Regions from separate parts of the Bacillus sp. PK6-013 genome, predicted to be linked through region 1. Evidence: a T-box and tRNA genes for the amino acid it is inferred to sense, from the RefSeq annotation. Region 1 holds a T-box; the other holds one or more tRNA genes.

Evidence for each region. A T-box is a leader RNA that pairs with one kind of tRNA and senses whether it is charged. The one in region 1 lies ahead of M1E03_RS06800 (valine--tRNA ligase), so its partner is inferred to be a tRNA-Val.
Region 2: it has a tRNA-Val gene. The T-box ahead of M1E03_RS06800 (valine--tRNA ligase) is inferred to sense a tRNA for this amino acid. The anticodon was not compared.

Annotation. Positions count from the first base shown of each region.
Region 1 covers NZ_CP096417.1:1,340,338-1,347,989, forward strand. Annotated here, with positions in the region: gene hemL (glutamate-1-semialdehyde 2,1-aminomutase) at 1-1,271, shown strand, start outside; gene M1E03_RS06785 (LysM peptidoglycan-binding domain-containing protein) at 1,420-3,009, shown strand; gene ysxE (spore coat protein YsxE) at 3,037-4,059, shown strand; gene M1E03_RS06795 (hypothetical protein) at 4,078-4,269, opposite strand; T-box leader at 4,437-4,669, shown strand; gene M1E03_RS06800 (valine--tRNA ligase) at 4,730-7,372, shown strand; gene M1E03_RS06805 (bifunctional folylpolyglutamate synthase/dihydrofolate synthase) at 7,454-7,652, shown strand, end outside.
Region 2 covers NZ_CP096417.1:2,932,327-2,939,978, reverse strand. Annotated here, with positions in the region: gene M1E03_RS14880 (serine hydrolase) at 1-747, shown strand, start outside; gene M1E03_RS14875 (SMI1/KNR4 family protein) at 842-1,276, shown strand; gene M1E03_RS14870 (glycoside hydrolase family 43 protein) at 1,364-2,314, opposite strand; gene M1E03_RS14865 (hypothetical protein) at 2,933-2,983, opposite strand; tRNA gene M1E03_RS14860 (tRNA-Val) at 3,224-3,296, opposite strand; gene M1E03_RS14855 (hypothetical protein) at 3,471-3,650, shown strand; gene M1E03_RS14850 (maltose acetyltransferase domain-containing protein) at 3,688-4,266, shown strand; gene M1E03_RS14845 (hypothetical protein) at 4,355-4,714, opposite strand; gene M1E03_RS14840 (LysR family transcriptional regulator) at 4,851-5,741, opposite strand; gene M1E03_RS14835 (assimilatory sulfite reductase (NADPH) flavoprotein subunit) at 6,059-7,652, shown strand, end outside.

The DNA.
Region 1 (7,652 bases):
CGGCATTCGAAGACGCGCAACGAGTCATGCCTGGCGGGGTGAACAGCCCGGTCAGAGCCTTTAAATCAGTGAACATGGACCCGATTTTTATGGAACGGGGAAAAGGATCAAAAATCTATGATATTGACGGAAACGAATACATCGATTATGTCTTGTCATGGGGACCGCTTATTTTAGGACACAGCAATGAAAAAGTGGTGAAAGAAATTCAAAAGACGGCAGAACACGGGACAAGCTTCGGTGCACCGACAGAACTGGAAACCGAGCTTGCCGAGCTTGTCATCGACCGCGTTCCTTCCATAGAAATCGTTCGGATGGTGAGCTCCGGTACGGAGGCGACGATGAGCGCCTTGCGGCTGGCGCGCGGTTACACAGGCCGTAACAAAATCGTGAAATTTGAAGGCTGCTACCATGGACACGGTGATTCCCTGCTGATTAAAGCGGGCTCTGGAGTAGCAACGCTCGGCCTCCCTGACAGTCCCGGAGTTCCGGAAAGCATTGCAAAAAACACGATTACCGTTCCTTACAATGATCTGGAAAGCATGAAGCTTGTCTTTCAGGAATTCGGAGAGGACATTGCCGGCGTTATCGTTGAACCTGTCGCGGGCAATATGGGTGTTGTACCTCCGGTTAAAGGGTTCCTCGAAGGGCTTCGCGAGCTGACTGAGACGCATGGCGCTCTGCTGATTTTTGATGAAGTAATGACAGGCTTCAGGGTGGGCTACAACTGTGCGCAAGGCTATTTCAGAGTGACGCCTGATTTGACTTGCCTCGGAAAAGTGATCGGCGGCGGTCTTCCTGTCGGCGCTTATGGAGGAAAGGCGGAAATCATGGAGAAAATTGCGCCGAGCGGTCCGATCTATCAGGCCGGCACGCTGTCCGGCAACCCGCTTGCCATGACAGCCGGACTCGAAACATTGAAACAGCTGACTCCTGAATCCTACCAGGAATTCTCCCGCAAAGCAGACCGTTTGGAAAAAGGAATTTCTGAAGCTGCCGAGAAAAATGGCATTCCGTGTACATTTAATCGAGCGGGGTCTATGATCGGCTTTTTCTTCACAAATGAACCGGTCATCAATTATGATACAGCGAAACAGTCTGATCTCGGACTGTTTGCCGAATATTATAAAGGGATGGCCGATGAAGGCGTGTTTCTCCCGCCTTCACAGTTTGAAGGGCTGTTCTTGTCAACCGCTCATACGGATGACGACATTGAGCATACGATTCAAGCTGCTGAACGCGTATTCGAAAGAATCAGCCGCTCCAGATAAAGAAAAGGGCTGCCGGACATTGCCGGCGGCTCTTTTTTGCATGGTGCCGGTAACGGCTTATGATTTTTCTGTTCATATTCTCCCTGCTTTTCTCATACATCTTTACTGACATCTAATTTTAAAAATTAGGTGAAGGGAGGATATCAGTTTGCCGCAAAACAATCGTTTGCAATTTTCTGTAGAAGAGTCAATCTGTTTTCAAAAAGGACAGGAAGTATCCGAATTATTATCGATTTCATTGGATCCTGACATTACCGTTCAGGAAGTAAATGATTATGTATCCATACGAGGGTCATTAGAGCTGACAGGCGAATACAACATAGATCAAACCCGGGAATATGCAGAGCTGCCTGCGACAAGCCGATTTGTGGAAGATGTAAAGCTGAAAGGGGACGGCAGCGCAGAGCTGACGCATTGTTTCCCAGTGGATATCACCATCCCGAAAGACAAGGTCAATCATTTAAACGACGTATTTGTTTTTATTGACGCTTTCGATTATCAGCTGACAGATGCGAGAATGCTGACGATTCAAGCTGATTTGGCGATTGAAGGCCTCTTGAATGTAAGCGGTGAAGCCGGAGAAGAAGAACCGCGTACTATGCCTGCGGCCGTCCAGCCGGAAGAGGAGCTTGAGCCTGCCTTCAGATCACCTTCAAACGACGAAGAACAGGGTAAAGAGGAAGAATTTTTGATTCAGCTTGACAGATCTTATGAAGAGCAGGACGAAGAACAGCCGTATGAAGAAGCAGAAGAAACTGATACCGATGCGGAAGCGGTTCCGATTTACCAGTCGTTTCTCGGAGACGATACAGAGGAAACAAAGCCGTTTTTTACAGCGTCTTTGTCTGCGGCAGAGCGGACGAAGCGTGAAATGGAAAATCCAAAAGACGCCGCTCTTGAACATCCGGAAGAAGAATATGAGCTGAAAAGGGAGAAAGTAGAAGCAAAACCGGAAGAATATGAGCTGAAAAGGGAGAAAGTAGAAGCAAAGCCGGAAGAATATGAGCTGAAAAGGGAGAAAGTAGAAGCAAAACCGGAAGAATATGAGCTGAAAAGGGAGAAAGTAGAAGCAAAGCCGGAAGAATATGAGCTGAAAGAGGAGAAAGAAGCAAAGCCGGAAGAACACGAGCTAATTAGGGAGAAAGTGGAAGCAAAGCCGGAAGAATATGAGCTGAAAGAGGAGAAAGAAGCAAAGCCGGAAGAATACGAGTTAAAAAGGGAAGAAGCGGAAGCAGAGCCGGAGCCGCTCCAAAGGGCTTATCAAACTCATGATGACCCGAAAGAAACCCCGTTCTACGGTGTTCCGCCTCTTTTGGAGGAAGACCAGAATGACAGGGAGCCTGAGACGTTTGAAGTTGAAGTGACACAGAAAGCAGAAGCGATTGATGAAGAAGAGGAAGCCGGACATACCATTGAAATCCCTGAATATTCGTTTCATGAGCAGACGGAGCCTGAAGAAGAAAGAGATGAGATGCCGGCAGCAGACGACCAGGAAGTGTCAGCTAAGGAGAATGACAATGCTCTCTATTTGACAAAGCTGTTTACAAAACAGGGAGAGGAGGAGTTTACTCGAATGAGGATGTGCATCGTTCAGCAAAACGATACCATTGATCTTTTGTGCGAGCGCTATGATATTAATGTCCAGCAGCTCATCCGGATGAATTCCCTTTCCCTTGACGAGGAATTAAAAGAGGGACAGATCCTTTATATACCGGATTATCAAAATAGCCATGCCTAATGCATTGATAAAAATGTGGTGAAGCCGATGGAAGGCATCCAGTCTGTTTTAAATGAGTACGGTCTTACGCCTGAATATATGGAATCGGTCAGTCCAAAGGTATGGAAAGTGTATACGGATCACGGTGTATTCGCCCTGAAAAAATTGGCGGCTTCAAGAAACGCCCGCTTCACAGAACAGATGATCATGCTGGAGGAAAAAGGCTACAGGCAGTTTGTCCCCGTCTATCGAAACCGCACGGGCGAATTTTTAACGCAAGCCGGAGAAGATGTCTGTTATCTCATGCCTTGGCTTACCCTTGAAAGAGAGGAAGAGCTTGACCAAAAACACGAATATATGTTTAAAGAAATCGCTCTTCTTCACCAGCGAACGGAAAAAGAGCTCGGTGTGAGGCGGGAAGAAATACTCGGGCACTATGAACGGACAAAACGGAAATGGGAACAGCAAAAACAGAAATATGAAGAATTCATCTCAAGAGCGGAAAACGAATGGTATATGTCCCCGTTCCAGCTTCAGGCAGCCATGTATTTCAAAGAGACGATATCAGCTGCAGACTTTGCGCTTGCCCGCCTTGAAGAGTGGTATGAGACCATGAAAGACAAAGAGTCTTCGAGAATGGTTTTAAACCACGGGCAGCTGTCCGTCCGGCATTTTCTCTATAACGATACCGGAACGGGTTACTTTACGAACTTTGAGAAAGCGGGACACGGGCCCCCAGCGAACGATCTCATCGTATTTTTCACAAGAATGTTTAAGACGAATCCCGTGATGTGCACGGAATGTGTAAACTGGTTTTATACGTATCACAATGTCTATCCTTTGCGGGAGGAAGAAATCAGCTTATTCCTCAGCTATATGGCTTACCCCGGGCCTGTATACGGTGTGCTGAACCGCTACGACCTTGAGAAGGGGCCCGGAGAAAAAGAAGCCTGTACAATGCTTTTGAAGGCGTACTGGCAAATGAAAAACGCCGAACCGCTTGTGATGAACATTCACGAGACGGAAGAAAACAGAAAACTGCAGGAAGAAACAGAGTCCCCATCATCATGATGCGGACTTTTTTCGTGCTTATATCCAGTCAAGGTGAAAGGCGCACGCAAGGAATATGAGAATGCCCAAAAGGAGGACATCAAATGTGGTCGGAAAGATGATCGTGCGTATGCCCTGGAAGATCGTGATCGGGAGGACGACTTGAACAGCAACAAGCCTGACTTGCTTCAGCCACGGCTGGAATGAATGTGTGTTGAATTTTTTTCGCATCTTATGCCTCCTCTCCTTATCGTTACAGCATCATATGAGGAAAAGGAGCTTGTGTGCATGGCCCAGTATCGTATAAAACAAGAGAAAAACGGAAAAGATGATTGACGAAAATGAAAAAGATTTAGTAATATAAGAAAAAGAAAAAGTACGTGCTGAAAAGTCAATGATCACCCGCTTTGAATGGGAAGAGTACAAAAACAGACGCTTGCAGAGAGGGAAGCCGGTTCGCTGAAAGGCTCCCAGTCAGTCTTTTTTGGAAGGTCGCCCAGGAGCGCAATTTCTCGAACAAAAAGTAGAGAAATTCGGGAAAGTCCCGTTATCCCATTTAAGTGCGTGAATGCGTTTTTTTCGCATTCATGAAAAAAGGTGGTACCGCGAGAGAGTTCTCTTCGTCCTTTTAACAGGATCGAGAGGGCTCTTTTTTATTGTTCAGCCGTTTAATACTGTTGGAGGTTTGAAAATGGATAATCAAGAACTGACGATGCCGACAAAATACGATCCGTCTGCAGTTGAAAAAGACAGATACGACTATTGGGTGAACGGCAAATTTTTTGAAGCGAAAAACGACCCTGAAAAAGAACCGTACACCGTTGTCATTCCCCCGCCGAATGTGACGGGTAAGCTGCACTTGGGGCATGCTTGGGATTCCACCTTGCAGGATATCGTGACAAGAATGAAACGGATGCAGGGCTATGACGTGCTCTGGCTGCCGGGTATGGATCACGCCGGTATTGCAACTCAGGCAAAAGTAGAAGCGAAGCTTCGCGAAGAAGGAAAAACGCGCTATGATCTCGGCCGCGAAAAATTCCTTGAAGAAACATGGAAATGGAAAGAGGAATATGCCGATTTTATTCGCAGCCAATGGGCGAAAATCGGGCTTGGCCTTGACTATTCAAGGGAGCGTTTCACCCTTGATGAAGGGCTTTCTAAAGCGGTTCGCGAAGTATTTGTGAAGCTATATGAAAAAGGGCTGATTTACCGCGGAGAATATATCATTAACTGGGACCCGGCCACTAAAACGGCTCTGTCTGACATCGAAGTCATCTATAAAGACGTACAAGGCGCGTTCTATCATATGCGCTATCCGTTGAAAGACGGTTCAGGCTCGATTGAAATTGCGACGACCCGTCCGGAAACGATGCTCGGCGATACAGCGGTTGCGGTACATCCGGAAGACGAGCGGTACAAACACCTAATCGGAAAAACGGTTATTCTGCCGATCACAGGAAGAGAAATTCCGATTGTCGGAGACGACTACGTCGATATGGAATTCGGCTCAGGTGCCGTCAAAATTACACCTGCCCATGATCCGAACGACTTTGAAATCGGAAACCGCCACAACCTTGAACGCATTCTCGTTATGAATGAAGACGGCACAATGAATGACAAGGCGCTTCAATATAAAGGCATGGACCGTTTTGAATGCCGCAAGCAGATCGTGAAAGATCTTCAGGAAGAGGGCGTGCTGTTCAAGATTGAAGAACATACGCATTCGGTCGGCCACAGCGAACGCAGCGGAGCAGTCGTTGAGCCGTATTTGTCAACGCAGTGGTTCGTGCAAATGCAGCCGCTTGCCGATGCCGCCATCGAATTGCAAAAAAGCGAAGGAAAAGTCAACTTCGTCCCTGACCGTTTTGAAAAAACGTATCTGCACTGGATGGAAAATATCCGCGACTGGTGCATTTCCCGCCAGCTTTGGTGGGGCCACCGTATTCCTGCGTGGTACCATAAAGAAACGAGGGAAATCTATGTGGGAGCTGAAGCTCCTGAAGATGCCGAAAACTGGGAGCAGGACAAAGACGTTCTTGACACATGGTTCAGTTCCGCTCTTTGGCCGTTTTCAACGATGGGCTGGCCGGATATCGATGAGGAAGATTTCAAGCGTTACTATCCGACGAACGTCCTTGTCACAGGATACGATATCATTTTCTTCTGGGTATCCAGAATGATCTTCCAAGGTATCGAATTTACCGGAGAACGTCCGTTTAAAGATGTTTTGATCCACGGGCTTATCCGCGATGACCAGGGCCGCAAAATGAGCAAATCGCTCGGAAACGGCGTCGATCCGATGGATGTGATCGATAAGTACGGAGCGGATTCGCTGCGCTACTTCCTTGCGACGGGAAGCTCTCCAGGGCAGGATTTACGCTTCAGCTTTGAAAAAGTGGAGTCAACATGGAATTTTGCGAACAAGATTTGGAACGCATCAAGGTTCGCCCTGATGAACATGGACGGCATGACATACGAAGAGCTTGATCTGTCAGGAGAAAAATCAGTTGCCGATAAGTGGATTTTAACAAGGTTGAACGAAACGATTGAAACTGTGACACAGCTGGCTGACAAGTACGAATTCGGCGAGGTTGGCCGCCATCTCTACAATTTTATCTGGGATGATTTCTGCGACTGGTACATCGAAATGGCTAAACTTCCGCTTTACGGTGAAGATGAAGCGGCGAAAAAGACGACCCGCTCTATTTTAGCGTATGTGCTGGATCAAACGATGCGCCTGTTGCATCCGTTTATGCCTTTCCTGACGGAGGAGATCTGGCAGCATCTTCCTCACGAAGGGGAATCCATTACAGTCGCCAAGTGGCCTGAAGCTGTTAAAGAATATACGGACACCGAAGCAGCGGCGGATATGAAGCTTCTCGTTGAAGTCATCCGCGCTGTACGGAACATCCGGAGCGAAGTCAACACGCCGCTTAGCAAGCAGATTGAGCTTTATATTAAAACAAGCACGCCGGAAATCGCCGAACGACTTGAAGAAAACCGTTCGTACGTGGAACGCTTTACGAATCCGAGCCTTCTTCAAATCGGAACGGATATTCAGGCGGTCGATAAAGCGATGACCGCTGTCGTATCCGGCGCCGAGCTGATTTTGCCGCTCGAAGGTCTGATTAACATTGAGGAAGAAATCAGCCGCCTGCAAAAAGAACTCGATAAGCTGACGAAGGAAGTTGAACGGGTTCAAAAGAAATTAAGCAACGAAGGATTTATGAAAAAGGCGCCTGCACATGTCATTGAAGAAGAGCGGGCGAAAGAAGCCGATTATACGGCAAAACGTGAAGCTGTAGAAAAAAGGATTGCCGAATTGAAAAATTAATCAACGAAAAAAGGAGGTGTTTTCCAGGTCTTTCTAAAGATGCTGGAAAACACCTTCATCAATTGAAGGGAAGGAATTCGCTTGTTCAAAACGTTTGATGAAGCACTCAGCTGGATTAACGGAAGGCTTAAATTCGGCGTGAAGCCGGGTTTGGAACGAATGGAATGGCTGCTGAGAAAGCTCGGGCACCCCGAGAAAAAGCTTAATGCGATTCATGTCGCCGGAACAAACGGAAAAGGTTCAACGATCGCTTTTCTCCGTACGGTATTAAATGAAGCCG
Region 2 (7,652 bases), 1.6 Mb from region 1:
GTGTATGACGTGCATACAGAACAGTACGTTCTGCCTGATGATGTTGAAGAAACAAAATATGTCTCCTATCTTGACGGGGTTCAGGGGGACGGAACCGTAAACTCAACCATTCATGACTTATATTTGTTTGACCAGGCCTTATATACAGATTGTTTGATCAATCAAGTCTCAAAAGAGCTTGCTTTTACTCCCGCGTCTCTGAAAAACGGAGAGTCTGTAGATTACGGGTGTGGATGGGTGCTTCGGGACAGTCCTGAAACAGGGCGAATTGTCGGTCACAGCGGCGGCTGGCCAGGCTATTCAACCGTAATGATCCGATATATCGATCAACGAAAAACCTTCATTTATTTGAGCAATGTGGAACAGGATGATGAATATGAACAGGCCATCTTTGAAGCCGTTGAAAATATCCTGTTTGACAAGGCCTACAAAATCCCTGATCGCCCTGCCGATAAAAAGAAAAAAGAGATCGATCCGGCCATTTACAAAAGATATGTCGGAAGTTATTCACTTCAGGATGGCACCGCCGCTGATGTGACAGTTGATAAAGAACGGCTTTATATGCAAATCACCGGACAGATCCGTTTTGAATTATTTCCAGCCTCGGAAACGCGCTTTTTCCTCAGGTCATTGTCTGTTGAAGTGGAATTTATTTTGGAGGATGGTGTGGTCACCCGCTTGATTATTTATCAAAATGGCGCAGAGGAAGAAGCGGTGCGGATAGTGGAATCAAGCAGCAAGGTATGAACGTTGTTTGTCATGAAGAAAATTAATCGTTCGAAGTTGTGGGGATATCAGCCTGGCTGAATTTCTGATGCCATCTATAAGGAGGTTCATGAGGCTGAACAAATTTAATTTTATAAAAAATAGTCATCATGAGTTTTATGAGTTAAAAGAAAACGATCTAATAAAAGCGGAAGATAGACTTGGTTTCCGATTTCCTAAAGAACTCAGAGAATTTTATTTAGAAATTGGGTACGGGTTTATAAGAGGGAATAAAAGTGCAATAAACAGATTTTTAGACCCCGCTACTATCGCAGATATCACTTTAAGGGAAGATATTTACGAATTTGACCCTGATTTAGATGATATATATGAAGATGAAGACAGGCTTGTTTTTTATGAGGTAAATGAAGGTGTATATTTAACGCTTGATTTAAATGATACCGATAAGTCATCGGTATTCTTTTTTGATAAAAAAATAGCTGACTCTATAGAGGGATTTATCAAAAAAGTTGATCAAAATGATCGATACTTTGAAGATATGGAAGATTGAACATTTTTTTGGATGGAGTTCTTGCAAAGCTGGACTGCTAAAATAACAGAAAAAACCGAGCAGAAAAATATCTGCTCGGTTTAAAAACTAATACCTCGGCCATCCTTTGGAATCCCAGTATAAATCATTAATCAGCAGCTTAGGCGCTCCATTGTCAAGCGCATCATAACCATGTCTGACGATGATGTTGCCGTTCACGATATCTGCGCCGCCCGGGCCCTTCCATTGGTCGTTTCCGGAGTCGAGGATTGTGCCTCCGCCTTCCGTCATTTTCTTGCCGCTTTTGTCATAGTAAGGTCCCGTAATTTTTGTTGAGCGGCCGTAAGCGATTTTATACGTGCTGTTCACACCTTGACAGCATTTATCGAACGAAACGAATAAATAATAGTAGCCGTTTTTATATGTGATAGACGGCGCTTCAACCGCTCCGCCATGGCTCGGCCTTGATGCGATCGAATAAACCTTCCCTGTAGGTTTCATTGTTTTTTTATCAAGCTTTGTCAGCTTGATGCCGCTCCAAAACGAGCCGAAGGACAGCCACGGATTTCCTTCTTTATCAATGACTAACTCAGGGTCGATCGCATTATAATTGTTCGAGGTCGTCGTCCGGGTGACAAGCCCGTCGTCGCGCCAATTTCCGGAAGAGATCCGGTCTGTTGAAGCCAGTCCGATCGCCGAAGTATTGGAGCCGAACGCGGATATCGCATAATAAAGCCAATAGCGACCATTGTAATAGCTGATATCAGGCGCCCATTGGTTTTTTTCATGGTTTGGCACGTACTTTTTCCACCATGATAATGGAGTTGTAAAAATACTTGGCGCTGGGCTCCACGTTTTTCCGTCTGTCGATTTGATGACGCGGATTCCATTGCCGATACCAGTACCGAATGTATACCATGTATTTCCTTCTTTAATCATGGAAGGATCATGAATAACGTTGTCTCCTTTTGTATCCCAAAAAGCCGCTGATGTTGGCTCAGCTCCCGAAAAAATAAGCAGAAAAAATAAAATAAAACCAGAAATAATCGTCTTAGCCACAGTTGTTCTCCTTTCAAATCTCGATGTCCTTTAACAATCGGTCCTCCTTTGAGAAATATTTCCCAACAACACGCACTTTATTTTAGCAGGGGTTCGGTCTCTCTCAATCAGACAAAGGACTTGTTTTGTAGTCCTGAAATAAAGCGAAAAACCCAGAAAATATCCATATTTAAAAAACAATCAAACAAAAGTCATTTTTTCGTCTGAATTGTAAAGAGTTGGAAGTGATTAATTCGACTTATTTTGGAGTATTTTGGATGTTGTGAATTATGAACAAATAATGTGGATGTTCAAAAGCGTTGGAAGAAGAAGCACGGTTTACGCTCGAATATTTTCATTTATCCCGAGAGGTGGATGACACTATTAGTTGATTTAGTGGGTTGAAATTGGTAATATGAATTTGAAGATAGACTGTCAAAATCATAAAAAGACCACAGGTGTGTCATCAACGTATCGCTCAAACGTTCAGGTGTATTTTTTAAAAAGAAATGCATAAAATAAAAAAGACCCGACTGCGCCAACAGTCGAGTCGAGTGTACAAAGCGGCCCAACAAGGGCTTGGCTCAGTCATTTTAAATATAGACTTCCCTTTGAACTTTACCAGGGCTCAAGGGAAGTCTATTTTTCTTTCTTCGACAACACGGCAATTAACATGCCGAAAGCAATCATTAACGAGATTGTTTCGTATGCTGTCATAAGCATCACCCCCTTTCATAGGGGATGAGCCAACTTCCCTTGAGTGAGCCCGAACTTTGTACAAAGAATATTTTACCATAACTCTTTCAAATAGAGGCTGTTTTTTGTGGAATGAAGACAGAGTGTCGAGAGGTGGGAATTGAAAAAAATCAAACGCAAAAACGGCAGGAACTCCGTTGAAAATCAACGTTTTCCTGCCGTTTCGATTCGGTATGATTCCGACTGGGCTCGAACCAGCGACCTCTACCCTGTCAAGGTAGCGCTCTCCCAGCTGAGCTACGGAATCATGATATGTAACACTGGGTATTTGTTTTGCTGACAAGTTCTATTATATGCAGATTAGATGGGTTCGTCAACAGTTTTTCGATTTTTTTTTTGAGAGCTGGGAAAGAGTCTTGCAGTACGCCGCGCGTTATGAAAATATTGTCTTATATAGAAGTCAAAAGGGAGCAGGAATTGGATGGATCTGATACTTAAAAGTGTTGATAGTATTTTAATCGTATTTTTAGCAATCTTTTTTATGTGGAAATTCGTTTATGAAATTAAACATGAGAAGCGGAAGGCTGTTATCTTGCTTTTGCTGCTCATCAATGTCTATTTTATTGTAAAAGTGTTCAATCTCGTGTTGCAATTGATGTAGCCAATATCAAAATGCAGTTAAGGAGACTAAAAAACCAATGAAAACAGAAAAGCAAAAAATGCTGGACGGAGAGCTTTATCTTGCTTCTGATCCGGTGCTGTGCCATGACAGACTCAAGGCGCGCAACATTACGAATGAATTCAACCATTCGAACGAAATCGACGACAATAAAAGGACCAAGCTGATCAAAGAGCTGTTTGGTTCAACAGGGGAAACGCTCCACATCGAACCGGTGTTTCGCTGTGATTACGGTTTTAATATACATGTCGGGGAAAATTTCTTCGCCAATTTTGACTGTGTTTTCCTCGATGTATGCGAAATCCGGATAGGCGATCATTGTATGCTCGGACCGGGCGTTCATATTTATACGGCGTCCCATCCGCTTGATCCGTCCGAAAGGATAAGCGGTGCGGAGTACGGGATACCTGTCATCATCGGACGTAACGTCTGGATTGGCGGCAGAGCGGTCATCAATCCCGGCGTCAAGGTCGGCGACAATGCAGTGATAGCTTCCGGAGCCGTCGTGACAAAAGATGTCCCGGACAATGCCATCGTCGGCGGAAATCCGGCGAAAATAATTAAATACGTTGACGGCAAAAACACCAATTCTATCTGATTGGTGTTTTTATTTTAGAATAGACGCGGTGAATGTTGGAGTTGATCAAACATCCGCGGGAAGGAGATTTCTCCCGCGGATTTAAGTGTTATCGGGTGACCGTAATATTGTTGATGACCAGCTGTCCCAATGAATTGAGATACGAAAATGTCGCTTTGCCTGGGCTGACGGCTTTTACGTACACGCGGTCCGAGGTGACGCTGACGGTAATGGCGCTGCCGCTGTAGGACACGTTTGAAATGCCGACGTATTGATCTTCCTGTCCGACTTTCATCGGCCTGTTGATGACGATCGCCTGAGGGGCGAAGATTCCTTGTGCAGATGCGTGAGAAGAGAGACTTTCAGTTTTAGAGAGTTCCTGGGCTTGTACATGCATGGGACTTCCCGAAACAGCAAGCATACCTGCCAGTAATGATGAAGCAACTAAACTTTTACTTAACCACTTCATAACCATCATCTCTTTTCCTATGTGATAGTTCCAGGATATGGCATCTCCAGCCGGCAGTCAATCGTTTCCAGTGATGATTCACACATTGGACAAACGAAAACAAACATTTCGTGAAGCGGGCAGGAAGAACGGATCATCATTCCGAAGCTGTTCTTTGGTTCAAAGCGTTAATAAAGGTTTTTACATTTTTTTTGTCTTGCATAACGGGTGAATATATATATGAAAGCGTCCTGGTAAAGGTTTGATTTTTCAGCCGGAGCACGGAAAGGTTTCCATGCTGCACGTCTCTTTCAATGACGCTTTCAGACAGGAGTGACAGTCCGATGCCTGTCATGAGCGTTTCTTTGATCCCCTGGTTGCTGCTGATCGTCAGAAACGACTTGACTTTCAAACCGTTTGAACGGATGACATGGTTTAAGTATTCGCGTGTACCTGAGCCGACTTCGCGTGTTACCCACGTTTGATTTTGCAGATCGGCCATTGTCACGTCCTGTTTGGCGGCAAGCGGGTGATCACTTGAAGCGGTGATAAACAACTCGTCCTGCATAAAGGCGTGGACAGAAAGCTCTTTTTCATTTGTCTGGCCTTCGATCAAGCCGATGTCCACTTTGTACAGGCGGACGGACTGCACGATTTCTTCCGTGTTTCCAATGACGGCCTTGAGTTCGAGCTCAGGATATTCTTTTTGAAGGTCGAACAAGAGCGATGGCAAAATGTATTCGCCGATTGTGAAGCTTGCGCCGATTTTCAGCTCGCCTTTGATCGAGTTGTGGTGATCGAGAATGTCCTGCCGCGTTTGTTCATATATGGTGATCATTTGTTTGGCGCGATCGTATAAAATTTCACCGGTCGGCGTGATTTTCAAATATTTCGGAGAGCGTTCAAATAATTTCGTCTGGAACTCTTTTTCAAGATTTTTAATGTGCATGCTCACGCTCGGCTGCGACATGAGAAGAAGCTCGGCCGTTTTTGTGAAATTTTTGACTTCTGCAAGGGTAACGAATGTCTTCAGCGCATCATAATGCACACGAATCTCTCCTTTATTAAAATTCTTAATAGCTGTGATAATTAATATATATTTTACTAATGTTGAGTATTCCAGTAAACTTTAAATTAGAATCTTTTTTAGGAATGTTTGGTTTGAAGCAGGCTGACGCCGAGCGGTAAAGGGGACGTGGTGAGTGAGCGCTTACAATATTTCTTTGCAGCAAAGCCGTGATCGACAGATGTTTTGCGTCAATAAAACCGATTTGATTTATAGGAATAGTGGATATATGATGAATGTAATCCTTTTCCGTTTCAAACAAGTCATAATTTTTTTATTCCTTAGTGAGGTGGATATCGTTGCAACTTCAGGTAATGAACAGTCCTTTTAACCAGGAGCAGGCAGAGCTCCTCAACCGCCTTCTGCCAACTTTGACGGCATCACAAAAAGCCTGGCTGAGCGGTTATCTGGCGGCTGTGCAAACCGCCGATGCCGCGGCGGCGCTTGAAACATTGCCGGCGGAAGCTCCGGCTGCAAGTCCGGCCCAGCCTGTTTCCAAAGAAGTGACCATTTTATTCGGGTCGCAGACAGGAAATGCACAGGGACTTGCTGAAAACGCGGCTAAGACGCTTACAGAACGGGGCTTTCAAGTCACCGTCTCTGCAATGAGCGATTTTAAGCCGAACCAATTGAAAAAATTAAAAAACCTTCTCATCGTCGTCAGCACGCACGGAGAAGGGGATCCGCCGGACAACGCGCTGTCATTCCATGAATTTCTCCATGGCAGACGGGCTCCGAAGCTCGATGATTTCCGTTATTCTGTGCTGGCTCTTGGCGACACGTCGTATGAATTTTTCTGCCAGACCGGAAAAGAGTTTGATCAGCGGCTTGGTGAGCTGGGGGGCACAAGGCTCCATCCGCGCGTCGATTGCGATCTCGATTATGATGAACCGGCTGCAGCATGGCTTGAGGGTGTCATCTCAAGTTTAAACGAAGGACAGGAACAGGGCGCAAGCTCAGCACCTGCTCAAACGGCAGCACCGCAAGCAGCAGGAGGAGAAACGGTATATTCGAGAAAAAATCCGTTCAGAGCGGAAGTGCTGGAAAATTTGAATTTAAACGGCCGCGGATCAAATAAAGAAACGCGCCACCTTGAATTATCGCTCGAAGGCTCAGGCCTGACTTATGAACCTGGCGATGCGCTCGGCATTTTTCCGGAAAATGACCCGGAACTCGTCGACATGCTGCTGGCCGAGCTGAAATGGGATCCGAATGCTACCGTCACGGTTGATCAAGGGGAAAACCTTTCCCTGAAAGAAGCGTTGACTTCTTACTATGAAATTACGGTGCTGACAAAAAAATTTATTCAGCAGGCGGCAGAACTCATTGCAAATGAAAAGCTACGCGAGCTTGTCGCTCAGGAAAACGCGGATCAATTAAAAGCATATATCGCAGGCCGCGACCTGATTGATTTCGTTCAGGATTTCGGTCCGATCGCAGTAGCTCCGCAGGATTTTGTTTCGATTCTTCGAAAAATTCCGCCGCGTCTTTATTCGATCGCATCAAGCTTCGCTGCAAATCCGGATGAGGTGCATTTGACGATCGGCGCTGTCCGCTACAATACGCACGGCAGAGACCGAAAAGGGGTCTGCTCGGTTTTATGTGCTGAACGCCTTCAGCCTGGCGACACGCTGCCTGTTTTTATTCAGCCGAATAAAAACTTTAAGCTGCCGGAAAATCCGGAGGCTCCGATTATCATGGTCGGTCCGGGCACAGGTGTTGCGCCGTTTAGGTCATTTATGCAGGAGCGCGAAGAAACCGGAGCACCGGGGAAATCGTGGATGTTCTTCGGCGACCAGCACTTCGTCACCGATTTCTTATATCAGACAGAATGGCAAAAGTGGCTGAGTGACGGCGTGCTGACAAAAATGGATGTCGCGTTCTCGCGGGATA